4 regions of the Paenibacillus sp. RS8 genome follow, and region 3 is predicted to be linked to each of the others. Evidence: riboswitches for the same ligand, from Rfam matches in the RefSeq annotation. Region 3 holds a riboswitch; each other region holds the start of a gene.
The links. A riboswitch is a leader RNA that binds a small molecule or an ion and turns the genes downstream of it on or off. The one in region 3 is predicted to bind cyclic di-AMP.
Positions count from the first base shown of each region.

Region 1 (3,562 bases), 1.0 Mb from region 3:
CGCCATTAATGCGTAAGGGGTACATGGTGTATCGTCTAGTTCTTCCATCTGTACTTTGTACACTTCTATCATTGGTGTATTTTATAGTTTCAGGCTTATCTAACTTCCAATTGGAGCATATATACATTCTTTTATTATTAGCAATTGAAGCCCCTTGCTTTGCTTTATTTCTTGCTTCTTTTGCTGCAAATAAGGTAGAAGGCTTAGCTTTATCTAAGATAGGTGGTTTGTTTATAGCAGGGCCAATCGTAGCGTATTTTATTCCATCACCATGGCAATTTGCAGGTGCGTGGATTCCTACGTATTGGCCTGCTAAGTTGTTTTTTGCTATAGAAGATGCTAGTAGTTTTAGTGTGATTGCATGCTTTATGGTGGGACTTATATTTCATTTGAGTCTTCTGAGTATCTTGGTCAGGATTTTTATTAAAAGAATCGATTGAATTATTTACAAATCAGATCCGCAGTCTTGTTTGATAACTCATTAACAGAAATAATAGCGTCATTCTTTTTCACAGGAGGGGTCCAATATTCCTCATTTCCGGGCAGATCATCAAACCATTCTGCATCCTTAGGGCAATCTAGAATCATGAACTTTCCGTATTCCTGATCTCTGGATTGATGATATTTAAGATAGGCTTTTCCGTTATCAATGGCGAGAATTTCTATCTTTCCGGAGGTGTGTGACATGGATAGGCGTACTCTTTTGCCAAGTCCTGAGGTTCTGGCTTTGGCTTCTTCTACAATTTGATAGACTTGCTCAAGAGGTAATACAAAATCTCGGTTTCCGGCAACGGGACGATTCACGAAGAAGTAGTAAGGTGTTACGCCAGCCCATGAGAGTCGGTCTAATAATTCTCCCAATATAACTGGATCATCATTGATGCCTTTAAGGACGGGGGTCTGATTTACGACAATTGCCCCAGCGTTGTGGAGGGCTTTAAATGCTTTTTTGGCTTCAGGTGTGATTTCACGAGGATGATTGATATGCGCCATAACATAAATTCGCTTGTCTTCGGTAGAGTAAGTACGAATCAGCTCCAGCAGCTCTTCGTCTTCCGAGATCCGCATCGGATTAAATACGGGAATCTTCGAACCTAATCTGATAATCTTGACATGCTCAATGCTTCTTAAGTTTTCAATAATGGATCTTAGCTTTGGTGTGGAGAGAATTAAACTGTCACCGCCCGTAAGAAGAACGTTGTTAATCTCAGGGTGGTTTGCAATATACTCCAGACCCGGAGAGACATCAGACATCGCTTCTTTCACGTCATTTCGGAACAGGCGTTTACGGAAGCAGTAGCGGCAATAGGCTCCGCAGACCTCGGATACAATCAGTAATGCTGTTGTTTTATACTTGTGCTGACATCCCGGCACCACATAATTCGTGTCTTCATCCGAAGCATCCCAACGTCCATATTCCAGCAGTTCACCTTCGTTAGGGATAACCAGTTTACGAATGGGATCATCTGGATCGTCCCAGTTGATTAAAGACAGATAGTAGTCATTCACACGAAAAACAAATTTGTCCGTGATTTCTTTCAAGTTCTCTTTTTCCAGATCAGACAACATAGCAATTTTGTGAATATCCGTGATGTACTTTACCTTTTGCACTTACATCTCTCCTTTGTCCCTTTGTGTGAGAAAAGAGGAAGCCTTAGTGTCAAAGGCCAATCTACTGCCAGCAGGGTCCAAAAAAACACAAAAAGAGACCCTTAGCAAGGGTCTCTGGTTATGTAAATAACATGAAAAGCAGACCCATCCACTGCTGACGAGGTTAGCTGACGGACTCGGGTAAGATGGTACCCTACATTCTAATGCTCAATGATTCGCCCCAATTAACTGGTTCCCCCGCTTTTCAACTGTAAAAGTTGGAAATTAAGCGTAGGTAAAGTATACCCCATGAAGTTTTGAAAAGTCAAAAGGGAATCCTAGATTCACCTTCAATTACTAGGGGTGCTTCCACCGAGCAGTTTAGGTAGCAGCGTTAGCAGCTTTTCCCGAGTTAACGCATCACTAGAGTTCCATTTGCTTCCGTCGAGCAGATAAACATGTCCCTGACGTACTGCCGGAAGACTTTTCCAAAGTGAACTGTCTAGTAGTAGTTCCATAGCAGCCCGTGAGTCTGGACGCTCAGGAATGAGCATGAAGATATGATCTCCAGTATAAGCAGGTAATCGCGCTGGATCAACTTCAGCGAACCCTAATTCTTCATCCAGTATGGCTTGAATCTCCTCTGTCGGTTGTAGACCACATGGTGCATAAAGCGCTGTGGAGAATCCGGACATTCCCATAGCATACAGATGATTTCCGTGGTCATAGACCAAAGCAGAGGCAGTCTCTCCGGCTTGGAGACTGGTCTCGTAAAGCTGCTGCCACATGGCAGCGTTTTTGATTGTAAATGACTCCAGCCACGCTTCGGCTTCGCGTTGTTTACCGAGCCAGCTGCCTAGTGTTCGCATTCGACTTTCGAGTGGCGCAAAGGAATCAAAGGTGAGTGTCGGGGCGATGCCGGAAACGGTCCTATAGGCTCTTTCATCACTATTGGCCAAAATAATCAAATCTGGATTAAGTGAAGCGGTCAGCTGCGGGTCCAGCGGGAAACCAACATTGGCGAGCTTTTTAAGCCGATGTTTATAGACGCTGTTCCGCACGAATGCTTCATCTCCTCCGATGGGCTTCACGCCTAGTGCGAGAAGGTCGCCAAGTGTCTCTCCATGATAGACAATGCGTCTCGCTTGCTCTGGAATCTCCACTTCATGGCCTGTCCAATCTTTGACGGTAAGCTTACGACCTCGCTGATGCGCATATTGTCCGGGGGTAACTCCGGTTTTTTGCCGAAAGCGGCGGCTGAAATAATATTCATCGGAGAAGCCTACCAGTCTGGCAATTTCACGCAGCGGTTCCGTCGATTCCTGCAGGAAGCGCTTGGAATGACTAATGCGCAGATCGGTCAGGTACTCAAGTGGCTTTTTGCCGGTAAGCTGTTGAAAGATCGGTGTATACTGCCAGAACGATATCCCCGCAAGCTCAGCCAACTGCTTCACGCTGATGCTCTCTGTATAATGCTCCTCTATGAATTGTATAGTCATTTCTACGGATTCTGTGGGACTTGGTAGATGCTTGGAAGGATAATTATGCTCAAAAAATAGCAGCATTAATTCCTGGAATTTCAATTGTCGCTTGAATTGCTGCACATCATCGAAGCTATTCTTGTTCATAAGCAAATCTTCCACAAGACGGATTACCTTAGTGAACGGGTGGACAATTAATTCGCGTCTGCCTGAAAGTAGTTCGCCAGAATAACGTTCTGGATGCTCTTTTGTATAAATTGCTGAAAAGGTGATGAGATAATAATACATGGTCATTTCCTGATTGCTCGTACAATAGGAGATTCCGGGAGCTAGTAGATAACATTTATCTGTACTCAGCGTCACGCTCTGATCATCGAGGTTCAGTTGCCCGTTCCCCCCGGTAAATACGAGAAGGGTGTAGTCATGAGTTGTACGTGATACAGGGCTTGAATCGGCAGCTTGAAGTATCAGTTCGGCATCCATCAGCTGAA
Region 1 is NZ_CP168131.1:4,266,044-4,269,605, forward strand. Features, by position in the region: gene ACDZ28_RS20120 (hypothetical protein) at 1-440, shown strand, start outside; gene ACDZ28_RS20125 (KamA family radical SAM protein) at 442-1,611, opposite strand; cyclic di-AMP (ydaO/yuaA leader) riboswitch at 1,751-1,892, opposite strand; gene ACDZ28_RS20130 (helix-turn-helix domain-containing protein) at 1,941-3,562, opposite strand, start outside.
Region 1: it holds a riboswitch for cyclic di-AMP, as region 3 does, so the genes downstream of both, ACDZ28_RS20125 (KamA family radical SAM protein) here and ACDZ28_RS25020 (APC family permease) in region 3, are expected to answer to the same signal.

Region 2 (3,562 bases), 3.4 Mb from region 3:
GTGGTGGCTATTGGGGAAATTGGACTGGATTATTACTGGGATACCTCTCCCAAGGATGTGCAACATGAGGTTTTTCGCAAGCAAATCGGACTAGCCCGTGAACTAAAGATGCCGATTTGTATTCATGACCGTGATGCCCATGAAGATGTTGTACGGATTTTGCGGGAAGAAAAGGCAAATGAGGTTGGAGGCGTAATGCACTCATTCTCAGGAAGCTGGGAAACAGCAAAAATGTGCTTGAATCTTGGTTTTCATTTATCGTTTGGAGGACCCATTACGTTCAAAAATGCACGAGTGCCAAAAGAAGTGCTTGCGCAGACCCCGTTAGACCGATTATTGATCGAAACGGATGCCCCATATTTGACTCCTCATCCCTTCCGCGGGAAGCGAAATGAGAGTGCTCATGTGAAGTTGGTAGCAGAGGCGGCAGCTGAAATTAAAGGGCTAACATGGGAAGAATTGGCTAAAATAACGTATGCGAACGCACTGGAACGATTTGGGATTGAGTGAAAACGGGAGTAAAATAGGCGAAAAATAGAGAATGGCCGATATATTAAACTTTTTTAATATAAAAACGGCTGAATATTACAATATTTTAACCAAATTTTTGCTTAAACGTGGTTGAATCGTCCTTTACAACATGCATCAAAACAGGATATCATCTTTTCAGTGATGTGAGCTGTGTTATAGTGACAGCCACTGATTCATGGATCGTCTCGCTGAGTCTCCGTATGGAGAACGGGGGAACCAATATTGACCTGTCGCATGCCTGTATTTTGAATACGGCTTCGACGTGCCACAGGACAGTATTTGATTTCTTCACGTGGTCTTTGGGGTGAATTTAAGGGCAACCGCCATGAGCGGGTGACCTGAAATAGGGCGTCTCTCTTTCGTCCGAACCCGACAGCTAACCCCGTAAGCGCAAGTAAGAGAGGCAACCTCGTGCACAAGCATTCTCTATTCTGAATTTGGAGAAGCCACGAAAGAGTCCTCAATTGAACTCTTTTTAGGCTTTTTTATTTTTGAATAAATAGAATGTTGCCCACATACTGTTATATAACAGGGGTGGGAGTAGCTGTGCCGAGCAGGCGATCCATGAGCAGGAGACGCTAAGTTATTAAGTGCGTGTCCTGTGACAATCTCAAATAGTTTCGTCAAAGGAATTCAGTCCTCATGATATACAATTGACGACGGGGCTATGTAAGGAGGATGGAGAGAATGGGCGTATTCCAACCAGAAGTATCCCATGATTCGCAGTCATCCAGCAGGTCTTTCGCACTACGGTGGGAGCAAGTAAATACTCGCGTACTTTTACTTGCAGGCGTGATTTCAGTCGCTATCGCGCTACTTATTCTGCTGTACGTACACGGTCAAAGTAACAAACAATTATTTTTAGTAATAGACGGGCAGACACAGACGCTTGAAACGCGAGAAGCGCTTCTTGGTGATGTGCTGGAGAAAGAGCAAATTTCGCTGCAGCCGCATGATGAACTATCTTTAGGTCTGAGTGATGAAATAAAAGACGGTGACCGTGTCGTTATCAATCGTGCGCAGAAAATTAGCCTTACTGCGGACGGAGCAACAAAAACGTTATATACAACCGAGGATACAATCGGTAAAGCAATTGACAAAATGGGCATCACCCTAGAAGGTCATGATAAGATTTTCCCTTCGTTAGACACCGCCATTTCTGCCAACATGGGGATTAAGATTGTTCGCATCAACAAACAGACTGTACAGCGGACAACTAACTTACCCTTCAGAGTCATCAAGACAGCAGACCCCTCCCTTACTGTGGGAACAGTTAGAGTGGCACAGGCAGGCAAACCAGGCGTCATGATTCAGCATATTGAAAAGATCTACCAAGACGGAGAACTGGCCTCTATGCGCATGATTGGTAAGGAAGTACAAACGGTAACGAAAGATAAAGTTATTGCCGTTGGTACCAAACCACTTCCTAAGCCGGCTGTAGCTAAGACTACAACAACTTCCAAATCAAACACTACTTCCAAAACGGCTAAGGTTAGCGCCAAGACTAATAACGTCACAAGCAAGGCTGGCGTAGACTTTGAGTACAAGAAGATGATTAAGAACGTCTCCATGACAGCTTATTCATCAGAAGAGCCAGGTATAGGTACCAAAACTGCCTCCGGAACACGCGTAACGGAAGGTCGTACAATTGCAGTAGACCCGAATGTAATCCCTATTGGCTGGTGGGTATATATTGAGGGGCTTGGATTCCGCCGAGCTGAAGATACTGGCGGTGCCATTAAAGGCAATAAAGTAGATGTCTATTACGATTCACTGAGCCATGTGCGTAATTTCGGTCGTAAATCACGTACCGTTTATGTGATTGGACCTGTGAAGCCGGAGTTAAATTAGTTCGGAAGCTTTTGCAAATTATTCTTTGATAAGCTATAGTGATGATAACCGTTAAGGAACGCCAGATGATCATTTCGTTGATCGCAGAGCAACCGCTCATCACTTATAAATTCTTTAACCAAAAGAAGAGGAGCGAAACCTCTTCTTTTTTGCTTTTTTTGGAAGGAGTCAATAGATATGATTAAGGAATTAATTGTCGTTGAAGGTAAGAGTGATACCGTCGCTGTTAAACGCGCTGTAGAAGCAGATACGATCGAAACAGGGGGCTCGGCGGTAGACCGGACCGTAATTGCGAAGATCGCGCTTGCTATGGAGCGTAGAGGGGTGATTATTCTTACAGATCCGGATCACGCGGGTGAACGAATTCGTAAGATTGTGTCCGCAAAGGTGCCGGGCTGCAAGCATGCTTTCATTCCGGAGAAGGACGCAACCCGTAAGGGAGATATCGGTGTGGAGAACGCCTCTCCAGAGGCGATTCGTCATGCGCTACGAAACGTACATACCTCTTTTGAAGGAGCACCTGCAATAATTGGAATTGACGATCTAATGGCCGCTGGAATGCTTGTACACCCTCGGGCAGCTGAAAGACGTATGGCACTTGGTAATTTGCTTGGAATCGGATATTGTAATGGCAAGCAGCTGTACAAGCGGCTGGCGATGTTTGGAATTACGCGGGAGGAATTTGCCGGAGCTCTCGCCCAAATTGATCAGGGGGGCATTACTTCATGAGTGGTAGAGAGGAAATTTCAACTCCAAAACGGACAAAAGAGATTATTCAACGTTATGGATTTAAGTTCAAGAAGAGCTTAGGACAGAATTTTTTGATTGATCAAAATATATTGGACAAGATTGTAGACGCTGCTGGGCTAGATAGCGACTCAGGGGCTCTAGAGATCGGTCCTGGGATTGGAGCACTTACGGAGCGTTTGGCGCTAACAGCCGGTGCGGTAACCGCTGTGGAGATCGACCGTAGGTTGATCCCTATTTTAAGGGACGTACTTTCCCCTTACCCGCATGTTAAGGTTCGTAATGATGATGTTCTGAATGTAAACCTGCAGGAGCTGTTCAAGGAAGACTTTTCATCCGTGAACAAGGTAAGCGTAGTTGCCAATTTGCCGTATTATGTGACTACACCGATCCTGATGAAACTGCTCGAAGAGAAGCTTCCGCTTGATAACAT
Region 2 is NZ_CP168131.1:1,570,944-1,574,505, forward strand. Features, by position in the region: gene ACDZ28_RS08280 (TatD family hydrolase) at 1-510, shown strand, start outside; cyclic di-AMP (ydaO/yuaA leader) riboswitch at 708-937, shown strand; gene ACDZ28_RS08285 (ubiquitin-like domain-containing protein) at 1,219-2,382, shown strand; gene rnmV (ribonuclease M5) at 2,560-3,111, shown strand; gene rsmA (16S rRNA (adenine(1518)-N(6)/adenine(1519)-N(6))-dimethyltransferase RsmA) at 3,108-3,562, shown strand, end outside.
Region 2: it holds a riboswitch for cyclic di-AMP, as region 3 does, so the genes downstream of both, ACDZ28_RS08285 (ubiquitin-like domain-containing protein) here and ACDZ28_RS25020 (APC family permease) in region 3, are expected to answer to the same signal.

Region 3 (3,562 bases):
GAATTTTAATTATTGGTTCAATTGCTTTAGTAGTCATCATTTTTGTTGGATTGTTTATGTTAGCTTCGAAAGATGCCGCAAAAAATGCCACTACGGGAGAACCAGTGGAATTCAATTACAGTGAGCTACCTAGAGTCGGTAAAGAGGATGCACCTGTTAAAATTGTTGAATTTGGTGATTTAAAATGTCCAGCGTGTTCCCAATTTGCAACTTCAGTTAAACCGAAGATTGTTCAAGATTTTGTCAACGAGGGAAAAGCAGCGCTCTACTTTGTAAATATGGCTTTCGTTGGTCCAGACTCTGAGACTGCCTCACTTGCTGCATTATCTGTATATCATCAGAATAAAGATGAATTCTGGAAGTTCTACGATGCTGTATACGCACAGCAAGGTGATGAGAGCGAAGAATGGGCAACTGAAGATTTCTTAGTAAGCCTTGCGGAGAAAGAGAAGTTAGCTATTGATTACGAACTGCTACGTAAAGATATCAAGGATCGTACGTATGCAGATGACCTAAATAAGGGCATGCAGCTAGCTACTGAAGCAGGGGTAACTACAACGCCATCCCTCTACATCAATGGAGTAAAGACTGCGGATCCATTTAACATTGAAGCGATTTCAACTGAAATCAATGACGCCGCAAAAGCTGTGGAGGCAAAGTGACAAAGTTCCTATCTTTTTGCAAGCGTAACTGCCTGTATCTGGCCTGGTTCGTCTCTTTAGTTGCTGTTGCCGGTAGCTTGTATTTGAGCGAAGTATTGAAATATGAACCTTGTAAGCTTTGCTGGTTCCAGAGAATTTTCATGTATCCTCAGTTATTCCTCTTGGGAATTGCAACGTTTCGAGGGGATAAACGGATTATCCCTTATGTACTTCCACTAAGCTTGATTGGTGGCAGTATCTCGATCTATCACTATGCGGAACAGAAAATTCCTGCGTTAAGTAAAGTTCTTCCTTGTACAATTGGTGTTCCTTGTAATAAGGATTACTTGAACTTTTTTGGATTCATTACAATACCATTCCTTGCGTTAATCGCTTTTGCTTTAATTAGTATTTTACTTTGGTACGGACGTAAGGAAGAAGAAGTGATGGAGTTAGATACAGAGGAAAGTTTAGGATTTTGATTTTTTAACTTTAAGTGATCCGAAAAAATGTGAAAAGTGATTAAAAACACGATCCAGAGGGATAATTGAAGAGAATGAAAGAGAGCATCCAATAAGACGCTGTATTTGCGCTTACTGGATGTTTTTTCATTCTTTTTTCATTTTTTTCAACGCTTTACTGTAACCACTTTGTAGACTAATATTAGACCTTGTGAGAAGTTGAATATGCGCTGAATTTTCTTAGGAAAAACGGGGGAACCAAACTTGGCATTCATGCCAATGGGGTGAATCGGAATGGGTCGATTGGACTTAAACCGTAGGGCTATACCACAGCCCGAATCCGCCAGCTAACCTCGTAAGCAAAGGTGGGATAATGACCATGCATAGCATGCGGATCATTTCCGTATGCTATTTTTAGTGTCTGCATTTATGAAATCCACCAATGAAAACAGCGCGCGGAATTTCCGTTTCAGCTCCCAAAGAAAGGAACTGTATCCACCATGGTAAGCAAGGTAAAACGACTATTGATCGGGCGTCCGATGAAGTCGAACGAACTCGATCATGAAAAGTTATCCAAGGTTAAAGCACTGGCTGTCCTGTCTTCTGATGCGCTCTCGTCTGTAGCCTACGGAACGGAACAAATTCTGATTGTACTAGTGGCTGCAGGGTTTACTGCCATCTGGTATTCCCTGCCAATTGCATTAGCCGTATTGGGCCTGCTGGCCATCCTGATTTTATCCTATCGGCAGACGATCTACGCTTATCCTCAGGGAGGCGGAGCTTACATCGTTGCCAAGAGTAATCTTGGTGTTCCGACAGGGCTTTTAGCAGGAGGGTCTTTGTTAGTGGATTACATTCTGACCGTTGCTGTTAGTGCGTCGGCAGGGACGGATGCGATCACATCGGCTTTTCCAAGTCTTCATAATCACACCGTTCTTATTGCAGTATCCGTTATTATTCTTCTTACTTTAATTAATCTTCGCGGAGTTACAGAATCAGCTTCATTCATCGCAATCCCAGTGTATTTGTTCGTGGTGTCGATTGTAGTGTTGATTATCTCCGGTATTATTAAATATGCAGCAGGTGGCGTGCATGCGAATGTCCCTGAAATTGGCGCTGCTGTTTCTAATGTTAGTTTGTTTCTACTATTAAAAGCCTTCAGTTCTGGCTGTTCGGCTCTTACGGGTGTAGAGGCTGTATCTAATGCTATTCCAAACTTTAAAGCACCTGCAGAAAAGAATGCAGCCAAGACCTTAATGGTCATGGGAGTTATACTTGGATTTATGTTCACAGGCATCACACTCCTGGCGTATTGGTACGGCATAGTGCCTGACGAAAAGGCCACAGTTGTTTCTCAGATCGCTGAATCGACCTTTGGTCGCGGAACTTTATATTTTTTCATACAAGGTATCACAGCAGTAATTTTGTTCTTGGCGGCTAATACGGCATACTCAGCGTTCCCGCTGCTTGCATTTATGTTTGCAAAAGATAAATATATGCCGCATGCTTTTATGGTTCGTGGTGACCGTCTAGGCTTCTCCAATGGTATTATTTTTCTAGGTGTTCTGTCAGCTCTGCTTGTAGCTGCATTCCACGGAAATACAGAAAGCCTGATTCCTCTTTATGCGGTTGGCGTCTTCATTCCATTCACATTGTCACAGCTAGGAATGATGGTTCATTGGTTTAAAACCAAACCAGCGGGATGGAAAAAAAGATTTGTTGTAAATACCATTGGTATGCTGACTACATTGACGATTACACTTATTTTTATCATTACTAAGTTCTCAAGCGTATGGATGGCTTTCATTTTCTTACCTGCTGTAATGTTCGTGTTCTACCGTATCCACAAGCACTATTTGAATATTGCAGATGAGCTTCGTATATGTCCGAGTACCGATAAACCTTTGATTAAAGGCAGCACGGTTGTTGTCCCTGTTGCCGGTGTAACACGTGCTGTACTGCATTCCATTAGCTATGCCAAGTCTTTAACGGATAATGTTGTAGCAGTATATGTTGGATTTGATGAAGAGGACATCCAAAAGATGGAGCAACGGTGGGAGGAGTGGAGCCCAGGTGTACGCCTGATTGTACTCCGTTCCAGATATCGCAGTATTATTCGTCCGTTACTGAAATTTATTGATACAGTGGAGTGGAAGACCGCAGCAACGGATCATATCACGATCCTGATCCCACAATTTATCACTAAGCATTGGTGGCAAGCTGTACTTCATAATCAGACCAGCTTTTTAATCCGTTCTTACCTAATGAATTCAAAAGATGTTGTGGTAGCGACTGTCCCTTATCATTTGAATAAATAGTGAACCCTTAAGGAGAGGCTATATCCGGAACGTTCGGAATATAGCCTTTTTTGTATTTTAAAGAAGGAAATTGTTACAAATCCACAAAATTTAAAATTTATATGTTGACATAGAGAATGAGAATCAATATCATTTAAAGGTG
Region 3 is NZ_CP168131.1:5,298,120-5,301,681, reverse strand. Features, by position in the region: gene ACDZ28_RS25030 (thioredoxin domain-containing protein) at 1-662, shown strand, start outside; gene ACDZ28_RS25025 (disulfide oxidoreductase) at 659-1,123, shown strand; cyclic di-AMP (ydaO/yuaA leader) riboswitch at 1,321-1,479, shown strand; gene ACDZ28_RS25020 (APC family permease) at 1,603-3,420, shown strand.

Region 4 (3,562 bases), 3.1 Mb from region 3:
TGTTGCGTTTGCCCCTCTAGTGTAGTGACTTCAAGTGATGGCTTGAGGGTTTGCGGCACATGTAGTCCTACCATTACCAATGAAACTAGCAGAGCCAGCGGAATGAACACACGAATATGTGCTTTGACGAAATCCTCGAAGAAGTTCCCGACTGATGTGCGTCCTGTGATCCCTCTGACAAAGGCAACCGCAACTGAAAATCCGCTCGCTGCAGACGTGAACATCATCATCGTGATGACAGCCATTTGTGAAAAATACGAAAGTCCCGTCTCCCCGCTGTAATGCTGCAGGTTCGTATTAGTCATAAAGCTGATCACCGTATTGAACGAAAGCGTCTGTTCCATATCCGCAATTCCATTCGGATTTAGCGGTAAACCCCGCTGCAATCGAAGAAAGATATAGCTGAAAGTAACCAGTACGATATTCGTTAAAACAAAGCTGAGCGCATACTTTTTCCAGGACATCCCTTCCCGTTTTTTCAGTCCGATCAGCTTATAAATCCCTTTTTCCACGCCTCCAAACCATCGATCCGTACGATTGGGTTCATTAGAAAATACATGATATAAATACGTGCCCATCGGCTTAACCAGCAAGATGAGAATGACGATTACAGCTACGATTTGCAAAATGCCCATGAATGCCCCTCCTTAAAATTTCTCCGGATGAATCAATGCGTAAACAAGATATAAAAACAGCAGTAGGGTAACAGCGATGACTAGAATCACAGCTTATCCCTCCCTGTATCCTCAACTACACCTGCGCACCAGCGCATAAATCCATAAAACAACCCGTAAATTACAGCTAACGAAGCCACCATATACAGATCCATCATATCTCCCGCACTCCTTCTTTTATCCTTGATGAGGTGATTTATCGATTAGAAAATCAGCATCACCACTGTGGGAATAGATTACATAACTTGCACCAAGTCTTTTATAGACCAATCTAGGATTTATTGAGCTTGTGATCACAAAAATCGGCTGCGTCGTCCAGGTGCGGCACATCTGAATGTAGCGGCAGCATAACGTAAAGCTGCTCTCGAACAGATATACCCGGCCTACCGGGAACGGGGGGCGAAACCAAGTATTCTGATGGCGGGTATCTACTAGAACGACTTTCTCAATCCCCATCTCTTCAAGTAGGGACTTCTCAGGCAAGTTGTTGGTCAATCCCGCCATCTTAATGCCTCTAAATTTTAGAAGCTTAATAAAATGTTCTCCTGCCTTCGTTGGCGCACATACCAGTACATATTCATTCTGATCTGTCATCTCTTATTCTCCTCAAATGCTTTGCTTGTAAGATCAGAGCTTGATCACCCTGGTCTTGAAAGAAAAGCTACCGCTAATGATGAATATAACGACCTCTTCGTGAGGTTTTCCATAAATGCTTTGCTTAAAAAAGCACAGCAAAAAGCCACAAAGGATTCTCCTCTGTGGCTCGCTAGCGGTCACATTGCACTCATCCTCTCTCCATACGCTTACGAGGTTAGCTGTCGGATTCGGGCGGTGAGAGTCGCCCTACCTGTATAGATGCGAGCTCACTCGTATCTTCTACAGGATTCACCCCATAACCGGCTTCCGACTCTCACATCGTCTGCCGATTGTTGGTTCCCCCGCTTTCCTTACCGGAAATTAAGCGGATCAAATATTCGATTGTTGTTGAAACAGGAGTAATCATACCCTTATGCAGGAAGTATTGTAAAACGTGATTGATGCCAAAATAATGCAAATTAAAAACTATTTTCGCATTGGATAGCGCTTACTTGATATTCAATCTCTCTATATCTCTTGTTTACTCGAATTTGAATCAATTAGCGAAAAGCGGACGGACTCTGTGATTTTATTCACCACAGCTGGAGAAATCACCAAAAATCGCCTATATAGGAAAGGAAACGAGAAGTCGAGATTAAACGAGGAAGAAGCTCGATAACACGCAATAAATACCTATTTGGCAGGATTTTTCGTCGTAGTCGGTAGGATATGGTTCAAATTGCGCTCAAAAGAACACTTTCTGCTTTTACAGAAACACCTTGAAAAGAGTATGATTCGGATTGAATCTATTTCACGAAATACAATCAACGCTGAGTTCCTGTATTTGCAGGGAACGGGGGAACCATCGGGCCACATGGCCTACTTGGGGTGAATCCGAAGGAGACTGTTCAAGTCTCACATAGGTAGGGCGACTCTCACCGTCCGAATCCGACAGCTAACCTCGTAAGCGTAAAGAGAGAGACCCTTGATCCGCCACGCTTTGGCACAGGTGTGTATGCCTGTATTCCAAAACCGCAGCAGAGGTCCTCCTCTTGCTGCGGTTTTTGCGTTACCTGAACCTACCCGGGTAATAGCATGCTGGACGGGGTGAAAGGAATGAAACACTATTATTGGGGAACTCAGCAAGGGCTGCTTGAGCCGATAAGTCTAAATTATGTTTGCTTTGGAGCGTTATGGTTCGAAGAGGATCATCACAGAACTATTGTCGGCTATGCATTTGGTCAGAACCAAATTGAATCCTTGCGCCATTTCAGCAGCCCTTCTACTTGTGAGTGCTGTATGGACCGAAGAATTATATACGAAATATATAAAAATATCAGAGAAAAGCAGCAGCTGCAGGATTGGTCGGCACACCAATGTTTTCCGTGGCTCGCCGCTTTTAAGAAACCTTGGAAGGACGTTGCTATTGGTTGGTACGTAATGAGATCCCGCAGCACCTTCCCCTTACATTTATCCATTATACGTAAACAGAAATTCCGACTATGGCTGGAGCATGCCGCAGTCTGTGAGAACGAAGCTGAAATGCTTGCCTGTATAGAGAAGGCTAACCTTACTCACCATGTTGAGCTTAAGCTTTTGGAAACCTAGGGAGGAGCAACTTGTCATGGACCAGCGAAGACTATCTCGCATTGAAGTATTCGTCTTTGATTCACCTGAGCCTATTCACTATGGAATGGAAGCTGATCCAGGCAGCCGGTATGGCATCCTGAAACTTACCTGTAAAGGGGGGAGCAGCTGGGGGGCATGTCTTATCTCAGCCAATACCAGAACCTTCGACCTTATTAAATGGAGTTCTTTTCTCAGAATGATATACCACTGCCGGCTTGAGGAAGCGATAGATAAAGTACGTACCCATGGTTCAGAGTGGGATCAGACTCAGTTTGAGCTAGTGCAAGATGCTTTACAGGATTTAAAAGCCAAGCTGCAGGGTAAATCATTGGCAGATCATATCCAGCAAGGTCGTCTGTACAGAGCTGTCGCCGGTGGAAGAGATTCCAGAGGGGGGCGGCTATACTATAAACCATCTAAGACCGTATCCAGTATTGCGCTTCAAAAGCATAGTTATCCAGAACCTGATACCGCCGAGCTTATCAACAAATCCATTTCTTACTTTTCTATATTATAGGTTCATCACATAACCCATTCTGAAAGGATCGTGTTTATCATGCCTGACCCCTTACCTGCCGAATCACCCCGTAGAACTATATTTGCAGAGTGTGTTCAAAAGAATACGAATGATATCTATGCGCTCAGTTCTATGTTGTTACAACAATCAGCAGAAGCCGAGAGAG
Region 4 is NZ_CP168131.1:2,170,722-2,174,283, reverse strand. Features, by position in the region: gene kdpA (potassium-transporting ATPase subunit KdpA) at 1-635, opposite strand, end outside; gene kdpF (K(+)-transporting ATPase subunit F) at 648-725, opposite strand; gene ACDZ28_RS11120 (hypothetical protein) at 852-1,268, opposite strand; cyclic di-AMP (ydaO/yuaA leader) riboswitch at 1,459-1,648, opposite strand; cyclic di-AMP (ydaO/yuaA leader) riboswitch at 2,069-2,234, shown strand; gene ACDZ28_RS11115 (hypothetical protein) at 2,367-2,858, shown strand; gene ACDZ28_RS11110 (hypothetical protein) at 2,875-3,396, shown strand; gene ACDZ28_RS11105 (hypothetical protein) at 3,436-3,562, shown strand, end outside.
Region 4: it holds a riboswitch for cyclic di-AMP, as region 3 does, so the genes downstream of both, ACDZ28_RS11115 (hypothetical protein) here and ACDZ28_RS25020 (APC family permease) in region 3, are expected to answer to the same signal.